2 regions of the Paraclostridium dentum genome follow, and region 2 is predicted to be linked to the other one. Evidence: riboswitches for the same ligand, from Rfam matches in the RefSeq annotation. Region 2 holds a riboswitch; the other holds the start of a gene.

The links. A riboswitch is a leader RNA that binds a small molecule or an ion and turns the genes downstream of it on or off. The one in region 2 is predicted to bind thiamine pyrophosphate.
Region 1: it holds a riboswitch for thiamine pyrophosphate, as region 2 does, so the genes downstream of both, thiD (bifunctional hydroxymethylpyrimidine kinase/phosphomethylpyrimidine kinase) here and ACN6I1_RS08065 (phosphomethylpyrimidine synthase ThiC) in region 2, are expected to answer to the same signal.

The regions. Positions count from the first base shown of each region.
Region 1 covers NZ_CP183813.1:895,876-900,443, reverse strand. The annotation lists gene thiT (energy-coupled thiamine transporter ThiT) at 1-476, opposite strand, end outside; gene tenA (thiaminase II) at 464-1,141, opposite strand; gene thiM (hydroxyethylthiazole kinase) at 1,141-1,926, opposite strand; gene thiD (bifunctional hydroxymethylpyrimidine kinase/phosphomethylpyrimidine kinase) at 1,958-2,761, opposite strand; TPP riboswitch at 2,852-2,954, opposite strand; gene ACN6I1_RS03955 (dicarboxylate/amino acid:cation symporter) at 3,009-4,265, opposite strand.
Region 2 covers NZ_CP183813.1:1,773,598-1,778,165, forward strand. The annotation lists gene ACN6I1_RS08055 (sigma 54-interacting transcriptional regulator) at 1-436, opposite strand, end outside; gene ACN6I1_RS08060 (protein adenylyltransferase SelO) at 555-2,027, opposite strand; TPP riboswitch at 2,239-2,344, shown strand; partial or broken gene ACN6I1_RS08065 (phosphomethylpyrimidine synthase ThiC) at 2,462-2,770, shown strand; gene ACN6I1_RS08070 (hypothetical protein) at 2,769-3,041, shown strand; gene ACN6I1_RS08075 (TraX family protein) at 3,089-3,796, opposite strand; gene ACN6I1_RS08080 (hypothetical protein) at 3,964-4,482, opposite strand.

The sequences.
Region 1 (4,568 bases), 880 kb from region 2:
TTCATTCCCTCTGGCGCATACTGTCCAAAATATACTACTCCTGATATTATGCTTATCAATACACTTAAACTACTTGCAAATAAGCATCCTTTGAACATATCGCTTTTTTTCTCTCTTCCAAATGATCCTGCTAATCCAAGTGCCATATTTGATAATATATAATCTAATAAAAATTGTGCTGGATGCACTACATAAGCTCCATTTAATAGTTTTAGTAATCCAAATATCAATCCACCTGTTAGCCCTGCCTCACGACCATATAATATAGCTAGCAACATCGTAGGCAGCATCGAAAATAACGTTATACCTCCACCTTGCGGATATCTTATGAATTGTATCATATAAAGTATAAATGATATAGCACTAAACATAGCTATCATTACTATCTCTTTAGTAGCAAACTTCTTTTTATTTATATCTTTTGCATACATAAATAATATTACTAAACTTATTATTATAATTACTACGCTTGACATTTTTTCTTCGCCTCTTCATATGCCATATTCCAAAAATCTAATTCATATAAACTTGATTTAACAAATATTTCTTTAAGCTTCTTTGTCTCATCTTCAGTTAAATCTTTACATAACTCATTTGTGTATTCTAACCAATCTATTAATACATCATCAAATTCTTGATCTGCATACATCTCTATCCATTCTTTATAATAATTATTATCTAAATTATCTTTATAAGTTTCATATAAATAATGACCTATATAATTGTAACTCCAGTTACAAGGTAATGTAGCCATTACAATTTCTTTAACTCCTCCTGTTAATGAAACAGCTTGCATGTAACTTGTATAGCTACTTGAAACTAGTTCATATTTACATTTTTCAGCCTCAATCGGAGGTACTCCTAATTTTTTCATATATTCAACATGTATAGCAGTTTCGTCTTCCATAGATCCCTTAGCTGCTTTATTGAAAAACTTCATTTCTTTAACTGTATCTGCTTTTATTACTCCCATTGCAAAAACTTTAGCAAATTCTTTTAAATATAAGTAATCTTGTATAAGATATCTTTTAAATTTATCTTTTGGTAAAGTTCCTTCTCCTATTTCTCTTACAAATGGATGATTTAAATAACTTTCCCATATATCTTTAACTTCTTCAAACAAGCAATCTGTAAATTTCATTAAAATACCTCCACCCTTGAAGACTCTTTTAACTTATCTTCATTTAATTTATATATATTGTCCATTAAATTTACTTTAAAGCTTCCAATCCCTATCTTGTCTATATCTGTTAATTCTCCACATAAACTCATTGTAAGAACACCCATTGCTGCAGAATTTAAAATTTCATTACTAGCTCCTAAATAACTCCCTATTAAACTAGCACTCATACATCCAGTGCCTGTTATTCCTTTTAGTTTAGGAGTTCCATTATGTATTTTTATAATTTTATCGCCATCAGTTACTACATCTACTTTTCCAGTAGCTACTACCACACATTCTAGTTTTTTAGCAACTTTCTTAATAATATCGTCTATGTTTTCATCATCATCAAATGAATCTACACCTTTTCCTTTTACATTAAATCCACCTATGTACTTAATTTCAGCTGCATTACCTTTAATTACGTCAAACTTTACTTCGTTTAATAAAGTTTTTACTAACAAAGATCTTGAAGGTGTTGCAAATACCCCTACTGGATCTAATATAACTGGCTTTTTATGCTTATTCGCTATTTTACCAGCCTTTACAAATAATTCTCTATGAGAGGAATTCATTGTTCCAATATTTATTACTACAGAACTTGCAATAGGTATTATTTCTTCTGCTTCTTCATAAGAATAACTCATCAGTGGACTTGCACCTATAGCTAAAGTTATATTTGCACAATCATTAATTGTAACTTCGTTAGTGTAATGAAGTACTAATGGGTTAATTTCTTTAACTTTATTTAATAATTCAAACATAATTTCATCTCTCCCTTTTAAATGCTTATATCTATTTATTTGAGTCAAATTTATAAAAATGGTGTACTGGTCCTACTCCTCCACCTATATCAAAGCTATGTCTTATAGCGTTAGTTATATAGTCTTTTGCATTGGAAACAGCTTGTACTATATCAAATCCTAGTGCTAAATTTGCAGTTATTGCAGATGATAAGGTGCATCCTGTTCCATGAGTGTTTTTTCTATCCAATCTTTCGCTTTTATAAATTTCAAATGTATCCTTACCTATTAAAACATCTACTGCATCCCCATCTAAGTGTCCACCTTTCATTAACACATACTTAGGTCCTAGTTCTAATATTTTTTTCCCAACTAATTTCATGTCCTCTACATTATCAATTTTAATCCCTGTTATTTCCTCAGCCTCTAATGTATTTGGCGTTATTATGTATGCTTTAGGTATAAGATATTTTATTAAATTATCTTTAGCCTCAGGTTTTAAAAGTGAATATCCACTTTTAGATATCATTACTGGATCTACTACTAAGTACTTTGGATTATATTTATCTAAAGATTCAACAATCGCCTTTATTATTTCTGGGCTAGATACCATTCCTATTTTTACTGCTTTAGGTGGTATATCATCAAATACTACCTCTATTTGTTTTTGTATTATTTCTTTGCTTAAATCTTCTACTAAAAATACTCCATGAGTGTTTTGAGCAGTTATAGCTGTTATTACGCTCATTCCATAAGTTCCTATAGCACTAAATGTCTTTAGGTCTGCTTGTATACCTGCACCTCCTGATGAATCTGAACCTGCTATTGTAAGTGTTGGCACTTTATACTTTTCCATTAGATGTTTCCCCCTTGATTTTTGTATTAAAAAAAGCTATATTCCTGTAGGAATATAGCTTTTAATTTACTATGCAAATAAATTTCATTTGTATATTTAGTAAAGCTTTCCTACGCTGGTATTATCCAGATCAGGTTTGAGGGTTAATGAATAAATTCATCTCTCAGCCGTTGGGGCACCCCTAGCTATTCATTTTAGATTACAGTTTAATTATAGCTCACTAAATTTATATGTCAATAAAAATTTATTACGCTACTTCTGCCGCATCTATATTAGTTACTTCTAACTCTTTTTCACTACTTGCAACTACAAGTGTACAAGTGTTGTCTCCCATAACATTTACTGTAGTTCTAAACATGTCTATAATTCTTTCTACTCCCATTATAAGTCCAATACCTTCAAGTGGAAGTCCTACTGATTGAAGCACCATTGATAGCATTATCATACCAACACCTGGAACTCCTGCTGTTCCAACTGATGCTAAAGTTGCTGTTAAAACTATTGTTAACATATCGTTGATACCTAAATGAACTCCATAAACTTGCGCTATAAATAAAGCTGCTACACCTTGCATTATAGCTGTTCCGTCCATGTTTATAGTAGCTCCCATAGGTATTGTAAATGAACGTATACTTTTACTAACTCCCATTTCTTCCATAAGCTCTAAACTTACTGGAACAGAAGCATTACTTGATGCAGTTGAAAAAGTAACTGCAGCTACTTTTGAAAATTTACGTACAAATCCAATGAAACTAACTTTTGTAAATACTTTTAATGATCCTCCATAAACCACCACTACATGTAGTAATAGTCCTAGTAATACAACTAATATATATTTAACTAATGATCCTATTGCATCTGCTCCTACTGTAGAGAAAGTATTTGTAATAAGTGCAAATACTCCAAAAGGTGCAAACATCATTATTACACTAACCATTTTCATACAAACTTCATTTGCACACTCAAATAATTTTTTTAAAGGTTTTGCCTTTTCTCCTACTAAACTTATTGATACTCCAGTAAGCATTGCAAAGAATATTATTTGTAACATTTCCCCTTTTGCAAAAGCCTCTATAGGGTTTGATGGTATCATATTTAATATTATTTCTGATAGTGACTGATTTTTTGCTATCGTAGTAGATTGACTAGCTACAGTTCCTAAATCAAGTCCTGCACCTGGCTTTAATAAAACTCCTAAAGCTAATGATATACAAATAGCTACAGCTGTTGTCATTAAATAGAATCCCATAGTTTTAAATCCAATTCTACCTAACTTCTTTATATCTTCCATAGCAGATACACCGCATACTAATGAAACAAATACTAGTGGCACTACCATCATTTTTATAGCCTTTGTGAACCCATTTCCTATTACATTTATAATTCCACCTAATAAAACTGTATCTTTAATATAACTACCTGGCATTTTGCTAAGTATTACACCAAATAACATTCCTAAAAATAATCCAATTAATATTTTACTCGTTAATCCAAGTTTCCTCATATGTGTTTCCTCCATCTCTTTATCATATTAATATTATACACTAAAATCCAACTTTTTTGTAATTTTTTAAAGTTTAAGCATATTAAAACGCATTTTAACTTAATATAATTAAGTAAGTATATTTTTAACTTTATTATATTTTGTCTATCTTGGATATAACTTTATATATATTCTAAAATCAACTTAAAAAACTTAATTTTCAAACTATTACATTTTTCTACTTATTTTTATTCATACATATACGATTATTCTTTATATTTTTAATAAAAAAAGACGGTACGTAAGTAACTTTACTTAACGTAC
Region 2 (4,568 bases):
AGTTAACTTCTCCTGGAGTAACTGCAACCTTTATATCCTTATATTCTTTATTTGAATCATAAGGTATGAAATTTAAATGATTTATACCTACATTATATAAAGTAGATATTGTTTCAAGCACAGTAGATTCATTATCATTTACAACTAATACATCAATTCCTTCGGGTAAAGAAAATAACTTATAAACATCTTTTTGCTTTATACTTCTATTTATTTTTATTATTTTTTTAGTATCTTTAACATATTCTTTTATCCTTAAAGCTCTATTGTCTATCATTGCAAGAACTACATCACCTTTAATTATTTCCTTATTTGATAATTTGTTAAGGTAATAGTTTTTAATTTTCACTTTATCTTTAAAAATCAACTCTATATTTTCATTTAAAAATAATTCTAATTTTGACATCCCATCTGTCACTACAGCTATAGTTTTCATTAAGTAAACTCCTTTTAACTTTTACGTAGTATTGTTATCCTTATTATATTATAAAAACAAATAAAAACCATATTGATTATTTTCATCAATATGGTTTTTATTTGTTTTTAATAATTTATTATGTTCCACAATAAGTTCTATAAGCACAACTTGAAGGCTTAGGCAATTTTGCATATTCCTCTTGATCTTTAGAATGTTCATATGGTTTTTCAAGTACAGTTATAAGTTTTTTAAAGAAAGTAAAATCACCTTTATCAGCAGCTTCTAAAGCTTCTTCTACTCTATGATTTCTTGGTATTACTGCTGGATTTGATTTTTTCATTAACTTAAAAACTTCATCTTGAGAATTTTCTTGTCTTTTTAATCTTTCTTTCCATAAGTTGTACCAAGATTTAAATTCTTCACTATCAAACATTCCTTTTTTATTAATATTATTAAATGTTAATGCTATAAAAGTGTTAGTAAAATCTTCACTATATTTTTCCATAATACTAAGTAAATCTTCTATCAATGCTTTGTCTTGTAATTCTTCATCGAATAATCCTAATTTGAATCTCATATTTTTAATCCAATTTAAATAATAAATTTCTGAGAAATCAGAAATAGCATCTTGCGCAATTTTTATAGCTTCATTTTTATCATCACTTATTAACGGCAATAGAGTTTCAGCAAATCTACATAAATTCCATTCAGCCATATTTGGTTGATTTTCATATGAATATCTTCCATATCTATCAATAGAGCTAAAAACAGTATCTGGATTATAATTATCCATAAATGCACAAGGTCCATAGTCAATACTCTCTCCACTTATAGTCATATTATCAGTATTCATAACCCCATGGATAAATCCAATACTTTGCCATTTAGCAACAAGTTTAGCATGAGCATTTATCACTTCTTTAAGTAAGTTAATATATTTATCTTCATCATGTTTTATATGTGAGTAATGTCTATTGATTGTATAATCAGCCAACTCTCTAACTAAGTTGACTCCTCCATAATTTAGAGCATATTCAAATGTTCCAAATCTAATATGACTAGAAGCTACACGTGTTAAAATTGCTCCTTTTTTTATATTTTCACGAATCACAGATTCTCCAGTTTTTATTACTGCTAGACTTCGAGTTGTTGGAACTCCAAGACCGTACATAGCTTCACTTATTATATATTCACGAAGCATCGGCCCAAGAACAGCTCTACCATCTCCTCCTCTAGAGTAAGGTGTTTTACCAGAGCCTTTAAGCTGAATATCAAATCTATTTCCTGATGGATTTATTTGCTCTCCTATCAGCAATGCTCTCCCATCTCCTAGCATTGTAAAATGTCCAAATTGATGTCCTGCATATGCTTGAGCTATAAAAGCACCTTCGTCTATCTTTTTATTTCCTGAAAGTAATTCTACTCCATCCTTACTTTTAAGGTTATCTATATTTAACCCTAAAAATTTAGCTAAAGAATCATTTAGAATAACTAAGCTAGGTGAAGGTACTGGATTTAAATTTATTTTGCTATAAAAAAAGTCTGGTAAATTCATGTAACTATTATTTAAATTCCATCCTGTTTCTATATTTTTTTTATTATTTTCCATTTTTTCTCCTTACTATAAATAATTAATTTTATAAATATAAGATACCCTTATTTACAGTTTTAAATTAGATATTTTAAATTTTCTAAATAAACTAAAAATATGTAATTTATGTTTTTATAAATTAAAAGCTTTCAAAAAAACCTTTACATAGTAATTTTTTAAGACTATAATGATTTTGAAGTTGCAAATTTATTATTATTTAAAATTAAATATATTTAACTAGGGGTGCCACTTTTGGCTGAGAGATGGATTTATACCATTAACCCTTTGAACCTGAAGTAGTTAGAACTACCGTAGGAAAGTTATTTTCTTCAAGATTATGATTATGACTATATTTTTTAGTCTATTTTATAATATTTCGTAAAGAAGCTTTATCTTATGGTAAAGCTTCTTTTTTATTTTTTAATAAAATATAAAGTAAAGGGGATTTAAAAATGAATTACACAACTCAAATGGATGCTGCTAAAAAAGGTATTACTACAAAGGAAATGGAAATAGTAGCTAAAAAAGAAAATATGGATATAGAAGTTTTAAAAAACTTAATTGCAAATGGACAAATAGTCATTCCAGCTAATAAAAATCATAAGTCTTTAAACCCTGAAGGTGTTGGGAAAAACCTAAGAACAAAAATTAATGTAAACTTGGGTATATCTAAGGATTGCTATGACATTGATGAAGAAATGAAAAAAGTTCAATTAGCTTTAGATATGAACGCTGAGGCTATAATGGATTTAAGCTCTTTTGAAAATAAGAGGTACAACTTGTAAAAAAATAGTATATCTTCTTAAAAATGCAGGTGCAAAAGAAATTCATTATAGAGTCGCTTCGCCTATAGTTACATCCCCTTGTTGTTTAGGTATAAATACATCAAAATCTGAACTTATAGGTTCAGCTATGACTTTAAATGAAATTGCAAATTTCATAGGTTCTGATAGCTTGGGGTATCTAAGTATATCAGGATTTTTAAATGTACTACCTAAAAATAAAACTACATGTTTAAAATGTTTTTTATAATTATGTAAATAAAAAAGGAAGTAATTTAAATTACTTCCTTTTTAAAATTAATTAGCTATTAATTTTGCTAAAGATACAATTACAATTAGATGTATTGGATAGAACCAATAAAACATCCATTTTATAAACTTATTGCTTAATCCTAACTTACCATTGTACATAAGTATCGGAATTATTGCAAATACCATCATCCATTGATAATCCCATAATGTTGCTGCTTCTATAAAATTTGGACCCATTGCACTCATCAAAACAAATAATCCCATTGCAATGTATAATATAGACATAATAAGTTTTTTATCTCTAAAGAAATAAAATATTAATACCATAGCTACTCCAAATATAGACGACTCAGTAAATAACCCACCTATAACCATGAATACAATAGCTAGTAAAGCTCCTATTACTCTCTTAGTTAACTCATTTTCTTTATTTTTAGCTGTATCTATTCCTACAAGCATTACTAAAGCGCATCCTATTGATAAGAAAATATTGTTATGAATTCCAATTAAAAAATCTACCCCTATCATAACTACTCCCATTGAAAAAACTCTAGTTATATATTTAGTCCTGCTTCTCGTATAGAAAAATCCTTCTACTATCAGATAAAAGAATATTGGTGATGCTAATTTACCTAAGTATCCAAACCATATAGGAATGTCAACACCAGCAGGGCTAAAATAAGTATATATATGATCCATCGCCATAAATATAATTGCCATAATTTTTAGTGTAAAGCTACTGAACTTTTGCATATTTTTTCTCCTTTGATTTCTACTTCATATGTTAATTCTTTTGTATATTCGTATATAAGATTATCATAAGTATATTTTTATTAATATTTATATATCTTTCATAAACATTACATTTTTGAAAGAAAAAAACATGTTGAAATATTCAACATGTTTTTCTTTATTAATATTTATAAAATGGAAAAATATTCAACTATATATGAATACATTTGATCTCCTAATGTTACATAGTAATATGCTGGAGTAAGATAATCAGATTCAAACAATTTTTTTGCGTCAGGATTATTTTTATCTAATTGTCTTAATAAGTTTTGCTGTTGTCTCAAACTTATTATATAACTATCAGCTATAAATTGAATTTGCTCTGAGAAATACAAATCAGCAAAAGAATTCTTATAATTAACTCTATGAGTTTCTAAATCATTTCTTACTGAATTAAGCTCTGTTAAATATGCACTTATATACTTATTTGCATGTTTTAAACCCTCCGAATCTAAATCAGCCTTAATATTGATTGTACTCATATTTTCTCTAATTCTCTTTAACTCCTCAAGTTCATTAATTAGTTGTTCTTTACCTTGCAAGTTTTCCACTTTAGGATAATATCTACCTTCTGCAAATGTAATTTGTGAAGAAAAGGGTGTTATAAAAATACTAACTAAAATAATAATAAGTAACTTTTTAATCATATATATGTCTACTCCTTTATAAATGCTATTTATTTTAATATTGCCCAAAGTTTATATATATCATGCTCAAGTTTGATTCGTAATAG